2 regions of the Exiguobacterium sp. s56 genome follow, and region 2 is predicted to be linked to the other one. Evidence: riboswitches for the same ligand, from Rfam matches in the RefSeq annotation. Region 2 holds a riboswitch; the other holds the start of a gene.
What was found. Region 2 has a riboswitch for FMN ahead of ribD (bifunctional diaminohydroxyphosphoribosylaminopyrimidine deaminase/5-amino-6-(5-phosphoribosylamino)uracil reductase RibD). Riboswitches for the same ligand answer to the same signal wherever they lie in the genome.
Positions count from the first base shown of each region.

Region 1: another riboswitch for FMN. It lies ahead of KNP71_RS08030 (ECF transporter S component); the one in region 2 lies ahead of ribD (bifunctional diaminohydroxyphosphoribosylaminopyrimidine deaminase/5-amino-6-(5-phosphoribosylamino)uracil reductase RibD).

Region 1 is NZ_JACSLR010000006.1:131,502-136,326, reverse strand. Features, by position in the region: gene KNP71_RS08050 (NAD(P)/FAD-dependent oxidoreductase) at 1-457, shown strand, start outside; gene KNP71_RS08045 (Rossmann-fold NAD(P)-binding domain-containing protein) at 494-1,348, opposite strand; gene KNP71_RS08040 (hypothetical protein) at 1,476-1,718, shown strand; gene KNP71_RS08035 (HesB/IscA family protein) at 1,760-2,116, opposite strand; FMN riboswitch at 2,214-2,355, shown strand; gene KNP71_RS08030 (ECF transporter S component) at 2,515-3,102, shown strand; gene KNP71_RS08025 (nucleotidyltransferase family protein) at 3,232-3,759, shown strand; gene KNP71_RS08020 (2'-5' RNA ligase family protein) at 3,851-4,396, opposite strand; gene KNP71_RS08015 (NupC/NupG family nucleoside CNT transporter) at 4,460-4,825, opposite strand, start outside.
Region 2 is NZ_JACSLR010000003.1:71,938-76,762, forward strand. Features, by position in the region: gene KNP71_RS04600 (bifunctional 3,4-dihydroxy-2-butanone-4-phosphate synthase/GTP cyclohydrolase II) at 1-1,006, opposite strand, end outside; gene ribE (riboflavin synthase) at 1,006-1,647, opposite strand; gene ribD (bifunctional diaminohydroxyphosphoribosylaminopyrimidine deaminase/5-amino-6-(5-phosphoribosylamino)uracil reductase RibD) at 1,628-2,707, opposite strand; FMN riboswitch at 2,860-3,002, opposite strand; gene KNP71_RS04615 (undecaprenyl-diphosphate phosphatase) at 3,097-3,909, opposite strand; gene KNP71_RS04620 (homing endonuclease associated repeat-containing protein) at 4,363-4,825, shown strand, end outside.

The sequences.
Region 1 (4,825 bases), on a different contig from region 2:
AGTCCATATCGTTCACCGCCGTGACCGTTTCCGTGCCCACGAGCATACGGTCGAGCAAATGAAGGCCTCGACGATCAACGTCTGGACGCCATATAACATCGAATCACTTTCAGGTGAGACGCACATCGAGTCGGTCGAATTGACAGACAAGGACGGCGAATCGAAATTCGTCGAGATCGATGACCTCATCTGTAACTACGGTTTCGTCTCATCGCTCGGCCCAATCAAAAACTGGGGCATGGAGTTCGAGAAGAACACGATCCGCGTCGACTCGCGGATGGAGACGACGGTCGCCGGCATCTTCGCGTGTGGTGACATCGCCACGTACGAAGGAAAAGTAAAATTGATTGCGACAGGCTTCGGAGAAGCTCCGATTGCCATCAACCAAGTGAAGCAGCTCGTCGACCCGACAGCGCGTCACCCGCAACATTCGACTTCGGTATTTGCCGGGAAATAACGATGTGGCCCTCATCGCGATGATGAGGGCCATTTTTCATTTGCGGATTGTTTGTACAATGACCCGGTCGAGCCAGTCGTCGAGTTGGGTGAAGACGAACCCGGCCTTTTTCGCCTCGGCAATCGACATATAATAGTCGACGTCCGTATCGTACGGCGACGACTCGCCATCTTTGATAATCTGGACCGGTTTATTTAAGTGATGGCCGATCCGTTCCATGAGTGCCCCGAGCGAGATGACCCCTTCACTCGCCGCGTTGAACGGTCCGGTCACGTTCGCCCGACCGACCCATTCTAGAAAGGCGGCCGCCTCAAAGCTTGAGATGAACCCCATCTTCGCTTCCGGGTGATGCAGTACGATCGGCTCTTCCCGTCGGACGGCGTCGATATAAAACTTGAGACGGTCTGTATAGTCGTCGGGTCCGAGCACGATTGGCAAGCGGACCGTCGCGACCGGGAACGAGGCGCGATGGAAGAAATAAGATTCAGCCTCTCGCTTCCCTTGCCCGTAATCATGTTCGGATTCGAGATGATAGTCATGATGGAGCGGATTGAAATCACTTTCTTTCAACTCGGCGCCTGGCGCATAAACCGACATCGTCGACGTGAGCACATATTTACCGACTTGGTCCATGAAAGCGTCCGAGGCGATCTTTGCCTGGTACGGGTTAAAGCAAATATTGTCATAGACGACATCATAATGGTCGCGTGACAAATCTTTCATCGTCGCCACCGACTGTCGGTCCCCTCTGATCGACCGGATGCCCTCCGCCTCGGGTACTTGCAGTTGTCCACGCGTCACAATCGTCACATCGTCACCGGCCTCCGCCAACCGAAGCGCCAACCGCTTTCCAAAATAGCGTGAGCCACCGAAAATCAATACTTTTCTCATCGTCCCTGCCCCTCCTACATGAAATGACATCTCTTTTCATTTTCCCTTGCATCCTCTCGACTAATCTTCCACATCCTTGAATATTTTTGTTATTCTTATATATATAGAGAAGAAAGAGGCGAGACGCATGCATCAGATCACATTAGAAAAAGGATGGTCGTGTGAATTACCGACACAATATGCCATTTACCAAAGCTTATCGGACTTCAGCCGTTACTCGGTCCTTGACCAAGAGGAAGAGAGCGTCTGTTCGTTCCGCATCACGAACGACACGTGTAAAATCACAGCGTTTCGTCCTTGGCAACATCAAATCGAGTTAGACGCGGCTTCGAAACTCATTCGATTAATTCTGATTGAAGAGACAGACTGAATACAAAAAAGGCCAATCATGAGACATGATTGGCCTTTCGTTTAGCAATCCCCAGGTGTCCCGGCGTTCGATGCCGTCCGGAAACTCGAGCCGCAACCGCACGTGGCGATGGCGTTCGGATTTTTAATCGTGAAGCCGCCTCCGAGCATCGACTGCTTATAGTCAATCTCGAGACCGTCGACGACCCCGTGATCGGCTTCCGCGACGATGACACGGACACCATAGTGGTCAAACTGAACGTCCTTGTCTGTCTTATCCTCATCAAACCCCATCCCATAAGACAGGCCGGTACACCCGCCCCCTTGCACTTTGATCCGCAAGTACTGGTCGTCGGGGCGTTCGGTCTGTTTCATCATATCGATGACTTGTAATGCGGCTGATTCTGTCAAATGAATCATCTGAACTCCTCCTTCGTTATCTTAACTTCAAGTCAACTGACTTGAGATTTTGTGAAATATCTTGTATAACTAAACTGTAACAAAAAAAATTAAATCGTTCCATCTTCGGGGCAGGGTGAAATTCCCGACCGGCGGTATTGAAGACAAGTTCTTCTCAGCCCGTGAGCGAGCAAGGCGTTGCTTGCTGATTTCGTGAGATTCGAAAGCCGACAGTAAAGTCTGGATGGGAGAAGATGGCGGCATCCGACCGATATCCGGATGTTTTCTTCGGCGTGGTCTAAACACCGATGAGAACATCTATTTCGTATGCGCGTAAACTCTCCCGATTGTTTGATACAATCGGGTTTTTCTATGCGACGGGTGCCATTCATCAAGGAGCGACAAAAGGAGAGATTTTGATGAAAACAACGCGCAACAAACGATTGACAACACTGGTGACGCTATCGATGCTCGGGGCCATTTCTTTTGTCCTCATGCTCTTTAACTTCCCGCTGCCTTTCCTACCACCGTTCCTAAAAGTGGATTTCAGTGACATTCCCGCGCTCGTCGCCGGGATCGTGTTCTCCCCACTCGCAGGCGTCGTGGTCGTCGCTCTAAAAAACGTCCTCTACTATGTCTTCAACGGTGGCGGCGTTCCGGTCGGCGAAGTCGCGAACTTCTTTGCAGGCGTCGCCTTCATGTATCCGGTCGCATGGTTCTACCATAAACGTAAAACGAATAAAGCGCTCGCTTCAGGCCTCGTGGCCGGTACGATCACGATGGCACTCAGCTTGGCAATCTTGAACTATTTGCTCATCTTACCAGCCTACGCGTTCTTCTTCGGCATGACCGAGATGGCGCAACCGGCAGTCAAAACGGACCTCGTCCTATACGGTATCTTGCCGTTCAACTTCATTAAGGCCTTGTTGATCAGCGCCTTGTTCGTCCCACTCTTCCTCAAATTGAAGCCGTGGATCGAACGCCAGCGCATGCAACTTCAAGCGTAACTGACAAGCACCTAGACCGGGGTCTAGGTGCTTTTTGTATAGGTACGCTATGCTAATGAGAGAATAGGAGGAGATGGATTGAACACGACTGAAGATGTGACCCATTTTTTAGAGACTGATGTGGAACTGATGCGTCTGTTGACAATCGTCGCTTCGCTCGGTTTACCCGATTGGTGGATTTGTGCCGGATACGTGCGGGCAAAAATATGGGATGACGCGCACGGCTACGAAGTACCGACGCCGATCGAGGACGTCGATGTCATCTACTTTGACCGATCTCACATCGACGAGGCGATTGAAAAACAGTATGAGGCACAACTGCACGACCTGTTACCGAACGTCCCTTGGTCGGTCAAAAACCAGGCCCGCATGCATCTGGTCAATCAATTGCCACCGTATCAATCTGCGGTCGATGCCTTGGCCCATTTCCCTGAGACGGTCACGGCCATCGGTGTCAGTCTTGGTGCGGGCGGACGCTTGAAGCTGGCCGCCCCTTACGGTATCGACGACATAGTCGAACTAAAGTTACGACCGACCCCGGCCTTTGCGAACGACGCTTCACACCATCATATTTATCGAGCCCGGATCAATAAAAAGAATTGGCAAGCCACTTGGCCGAGACTCCAAGAAGTGGATATACCTCGTCAGGAACGATAAAACCCCACCGTTTCCTGGTCAATCCCTTCTATCGGTCCTAGTCACATATGACAAACCTGACAGAAGAATGCACCTAAGTAACTTAGCTTTGTTACTTTTGTGCGGATAATTTTACTCTATGTAATACTCGAACGTGAATCGGTGTTACTAATTCAATTAATGCCACCTCTACAATTTTTCCAGCTATAGGTTTTACAATATCAGTACAATATTCAAAAGCATCTTTCATCTTTTCTTTAGACAATCTGTTTGCCAGTGTACAGTGCGGAATCCATGAGTCCGGCAAATATAAGGACTCAGCGTTATCATTAAACTCCCCAAATATACAATAATGCTCTAAGTGGAGGCTCCTCAATCCGGATGAGATTGTAGGTGAAAGAAAAAGTGCACTCGATTGAATGAACGTACCCAACGTACTAAATGTTAGATTTATAATCTCCTTCGATTGATAGTAGCTGTCCATCAGTTCGATATACGCCTCAACATTCAAACTACTGTAACTAGCTAATGTTATATGAGGTTGTCGATTCGAGACTTCATATGCATAAGAAGTAATTCCTTCTTGTTTCAAGCCTTCCCATACCTCTTGAATTCGTTTCTCCGTTTGTTCATCAAAAAGCGCTATCATTCCATACATATGTCATTCCTCCCCAAAAAAGAGTGACCACCGAAGTGATCACTCTGAGTATATCGTATTTGATTAGAGAAGCAGACCAGCAAGCGTGGCTGACATCAAGTTAGCAAGCGTACCTGCGAGAATCGCGAGGACACCCATGCGCGCGATATCGTTCCGACGGTTCGGTGCCATTCCACCAAGACCACCGAGAAGGATAGCGAGTGACGAGATGTTAGCGAATCCACAGAGTGCGAACGCGATCATAGCTTCCGTACGTGCCGAGAGGTCACCAGAACCGATGATTGGTGCGAATTCAGAGAAAGCGACGAATTCGTTCAACACGAGTTTTTGTCCGAGGAAGCTACCGAATTGAACAGCATCTGCCCATGGCACACCGATCACGAATGCGAGCGGTGCGAACACATAACCAAGAATCAATTGAAGCGTGAG
Region 2 (4,825 bases):
GGTCACGAAGCATGGCCGCGCTGACCCGGTAATCGCGCAAATCGGCATGAAGTCCGAGCGCAACGTTCGCCTCGACCGTATCAAGCCCTTGTTCTTGTAGTTCGTACGCCTTCAATTTATTGAGCAGACCGATGCCACGCCCTTCTTGTCTCATATACAAGATGACACCGCCTTCGGCTTCCACTTTCGCCATCGCTGTGTCCAGTTGTGGCCCGCAATCGCAACGATGGGACCCGAAGACGTCACCGGTCAGACATTCGGAATGAATCCGGACGAGCGGTGCGTGTTCGATCTCACCTTTGACGAGCGCGACGTGTTCTTCCCGGTCGAGGACGTTCCGATAACCGATCAATCGGAAGTCCCCTTTCACCGAGGGGAGCGAGACGTCCGCCTCTCGTTCGACGAGGTCCGTCTCCATATAGCGAACTAATTCCTCAATCGTGATGAATTTTAAATCATGCGCTTGTGCGACACGTTCAAGGTCCGGCAACCGGGCCATCTCGCCGTCCGGACGGATAATCTCACAGATGACGGCGACTGGTTCACTTCCGGCAAGTCGCGCCAAATCGACCGACGCTTCCGTATGCCCGCGCCGGACGGAGACGCCACCTTTTTTGGCGATGAGCGGGAAGATATGACCAGGACGTTGGAAATCGGCCGGACGGGCGTTGCTATTCGCGAGTTCGCGCACCGTATGGGCCCGCTCGCTCGCCGAGATGCCCGTCGTCGAATCGACGTGGTCGACACTGACCGTGAACGCCGTGCCGTGCGGGTCGGTACTGTTCGCGACCATCGGCTGCAAGTCGAGCCGGACGGCCACTTCTTCAGCGAGAGAAGCGCAGACGAGCCCTTTGCCTTCCGTGATGAGGAAATTCATCGTCTCTGCTGTCATTTTATCCGCGAGGACGACGAAGTCCCCTTCGTTCTCCCGGTCCTCATCGTCGACGACGATGATGGGACGTCCCATCTTCAACTCTTCGACTGCTTCTTTAATCGAGTGAAACATTACCATCCCGCCTTTCCATACCCTTGTGACGCCAGCGATTCGAGCGTCATCGGTTTTTGACTTACGAGTTTTTCCATATACTTAGCCAACATGTCACATTCCAAATTGACCGCATCCCCAGCCTGTTTCATCCCGAGCACTGTCTCACTGTACGTGTGCGGGATGAGCGACAACGTGAAGCCGCGTTCCGTCACATCAAACACCGTCAAGCTCGTCCCGTCGACCGAAATCGAACCTTTCGGGACGATATAACGGAGGAGAGATGGCTCACAGCTGATGTCGACATAGACCGCGTTCGCGAGCGATTGTTTTTTGACGATGCGCCCGACCCCGTCGACGTGACCCGATACGAAGTGACCACCGAAGCGTCCGTTCGCGGGCATAGCCCGCTCCAAGTTAACGTTCGTGCCGGGGCGGACCCCGTCGAGACTCGACGCCTTCAGCGTTTCCGGCATGACATCGACCGAGAAGCTGTCACGATCGAACGTCGTCACGGTGAGACAGATGCCGTTGACGGAGATACTGTCACCGAGCTTCACGTCCTCGAGGACGATTTTTCCGGCGAGCGTGAGCCGGAGGGACGGACCGTTGCGTTTCACTGCCTTGACACTGCCGATTTCTTCAACGATTCCCGTGAACATCGGACTCCCCCTCTCGCATGATGAGTTTGATGTCGGCGCCGACCGTCTCGACCGATTGCACGTCATATCGATTGATTGCATCGAGCGGACCGTCATGATGCGAACGGTAAAATCCGCCCTTGCCGCCGAACACGCGCGGTGACTGGTACATGACCCACTCGTCGATGAACCGTCCGTCCAAGAGTGATGTGACGAGCGTCGGTCCCGCTTCGACGAGCAGACGACCGATGCCGCGTGCGTAGACGTCTTGCAGCACAGCGTCGAGCGACGTGTACGCCGCGAGTTCGACGCCGCGCTCGATGAACGCGTCCCGCTTCGTTTGATCGTCGGACGTCGTGTAGAGTAGCACCGGCACATCGTTCGCCGTCCGGACGAGCTGACTTGACAGCGGCGTGCGTAACTCTCGGTCTAGCACGACCCGGAGCGGTTCCGTCGTCTCGCGGTCGAGCCGGACGGTGAGGGCCGGGTCATCAGCGAGGACAGTGCCGACACCGGTCAAAATCGCATCGACCGACGCCCGCAGTTCATGGACGTCCCGTCTCGCTTCGGTTCCGGTCACCCACTTGCTGTCACCGGTATCGAGGGCGACTTTGCCGTCAAGGCTCGTCGCCGTCTTTAAGATGACATACGGCCGTTTCGTCTCGAGCGAGCGCAAGAACGCCACGTTGAGCGTTCGTGCCTCACTCTCGAGCAGACCGACTTCGACATCAATCCCGGCCGCTTTCAATCGAGCGATGCCTTGCCCTGACACGAGCGGATTCGGGTCGGTCATCGCGATGACGACCCGTTTGATGCCCGACTCTACGACTAAATCGGCACACGGCGGTGTCTTGCCATAATGCGAGCACGGTTCGAGCGTGACATACATCGTGGCGCCATAGGCGGCAGCACCGGCCATGCGGATGGCGTGCACTTCGGCGTGCGCTTCCCCCGCCTTCAAGTGGGCGCCGAACCCGACGACTCGACCGTCCTTGACGACGACGGCCCCGACGCGCGGATTGACGCCGGTCGAAGAGGCGGATTTGGCCAATTGGATGGCTTGTTGCATGTACTGTTGCATAATCTCCCTCCTTGTTTCGTACAAACAAAAAGACCTCAAGGAATGATCCTCAAGGTCTCGGTGGGAGTCGTCCGTCGTCATTTGGGCAAGCCAAATAAGCGTTTTCTTTACAGAAAAACGTACGACGAACTACAGGTCGCGTGGACCTGTCATGTTTCCTTCTCCCATCCAGACTATACTGTCGGCTCTAGAATCGCACTAGATCCACCGTTCGCACACGTGCGACCGGGTCACGGACTTAAGGCTCGCGCCCATCACCGCCGGTTGGGACTTTCACCCGACCCCGAAGGAATATTTGTTTGTACGTCTCCACTTTAGCGCAAAAATAAATGGATGGCAAAACGAAATGCGCAAAAAAAGCGCCGCTCGTGTGAGCAACGCTTTGTAAATCAAGCCAAGAATAAAACGACGAGGAGTCCGACAACCCAGCAATAGAAGGAGAAGTATTTGAGCTCGCCTTTCGCCATGATGTGCTGGAACCATTTGAGCGAGATGGCCGTGAGCGCATACGAGGCGATGAACGCCAAGATGAGCGGTCCGAACAAATCACGTGTTTCTGGATTCGTGAACAACTCCGGTCCCTCTAAAATCGTCACCCCGAGACTGATCGGGATGAACAGGAAGAACGAGAAGCGAAGCGCCGACTCTTGTTTGATGCCGAGCAACATCGCCATGACGATTGTCGCCCCGGAGCGACTGATCCCTGGGATGAGCGCGACCGCTTGAGCGAGACCGATTAAGATGGCGTCGCGGAGCGTGATGCCGCCGTCTCCTTTATTCCCTCGCATATTCCGGATGAACCAGAGCGCGACCCCGGTCAGGATAAGCGTATAACCGACCGTGGCGACGCCGCTGAGCTTCTCGCCAATCCAATCGCCGAACAGGACGCCGAGCACACCGGCTGGGACCGTGGCGACGAGCAAGAGACCAATGAACTTGACGTCGACCATCGTCTCGTCACTGCGGTCCTTTTTAAACAAGAACGTCCACAGACTGACGACGAGACGGACGACGTCCTGCCGATAAATCGTTAACACGGCGAGCAACGAGGCAAAGTTCACGAAAATCTCGAAGGAGAGCCCCGGTAACTCGATATCAAACAGCTCTTGGAAGATGACCAAGTGACCGCTTGATGAGATTGGAATCGGCTCGGTGAACCCTTGAATCAAGCCGAGTAGGAGATAAAATAACCATATTGTCATATCGTAACATCCTCTTTTCTTATTTACATCAATTCCATTATTTTAGCAGACCGTTCGTTTCACTGACCACCCTTTCAAAAAAAAATCGTTATTTTCAAAACTTTCATTTGATTAGTCTGAAAATTAAATTTATTATAGAAGAGTACTCAACTGGTGCGACGGTGATGACCCCATTGGCCAGTTGGGTACTTTTTCGTACAGATTATTACATATTAGCCACGATAAAACTTTTTGTTTACAATTGAACCCATTTAATATTAAATTTGTAATAGAACTGTTACCATTTTTTCAAAGTATAAACAGGACTTTAGACCTACCCGTTCATAAAATCGGTTTAAAAAAACTTGAACAATGCACTTATAAATTGTAAAAACTGGCCGATAGTATGATTGTAGAAGCAACTTCGTCATCTTTGTCGGTTCAGATATGAGTCCATGGAAGGAGGAACCATCATTGAGTCAAACGCTATCCACTAAATCCCACCACTTGTCCACCGAACAGCAGAGGATGATTCACTGTATTCGACTGCTCGGCGACTTGTTGAAGGAACGTCCACGACGCTCTGTGTATCGTCGCTTCGCGATGGAACAAAGCTGGCCATCTCCCGAGTCGATTATCCGACAGTTCGGGTCATGGGCCGAGGCGCTTGCAATCGCCGGCTATGAATGGCACGGAGAGGCGACTGTCGATCTCCCGGACAAAATGCCAAAGTACACGCGTGAAGATATCATCGAGACACTCGCCCTCTACTCGCGCGACATGGGATCGATTATCACGCTCAAAAAGTATCAGGAATGGCGCAAGCTCCATCCGAAAGCACCGAGCCATTACCATATCGTCAAGACGTTCGGTTCGTGGCATGACGCCTGCGCCGAAGCCGGACTTGAAGCGAGTGTGACGTACTCGAAATCAGAGC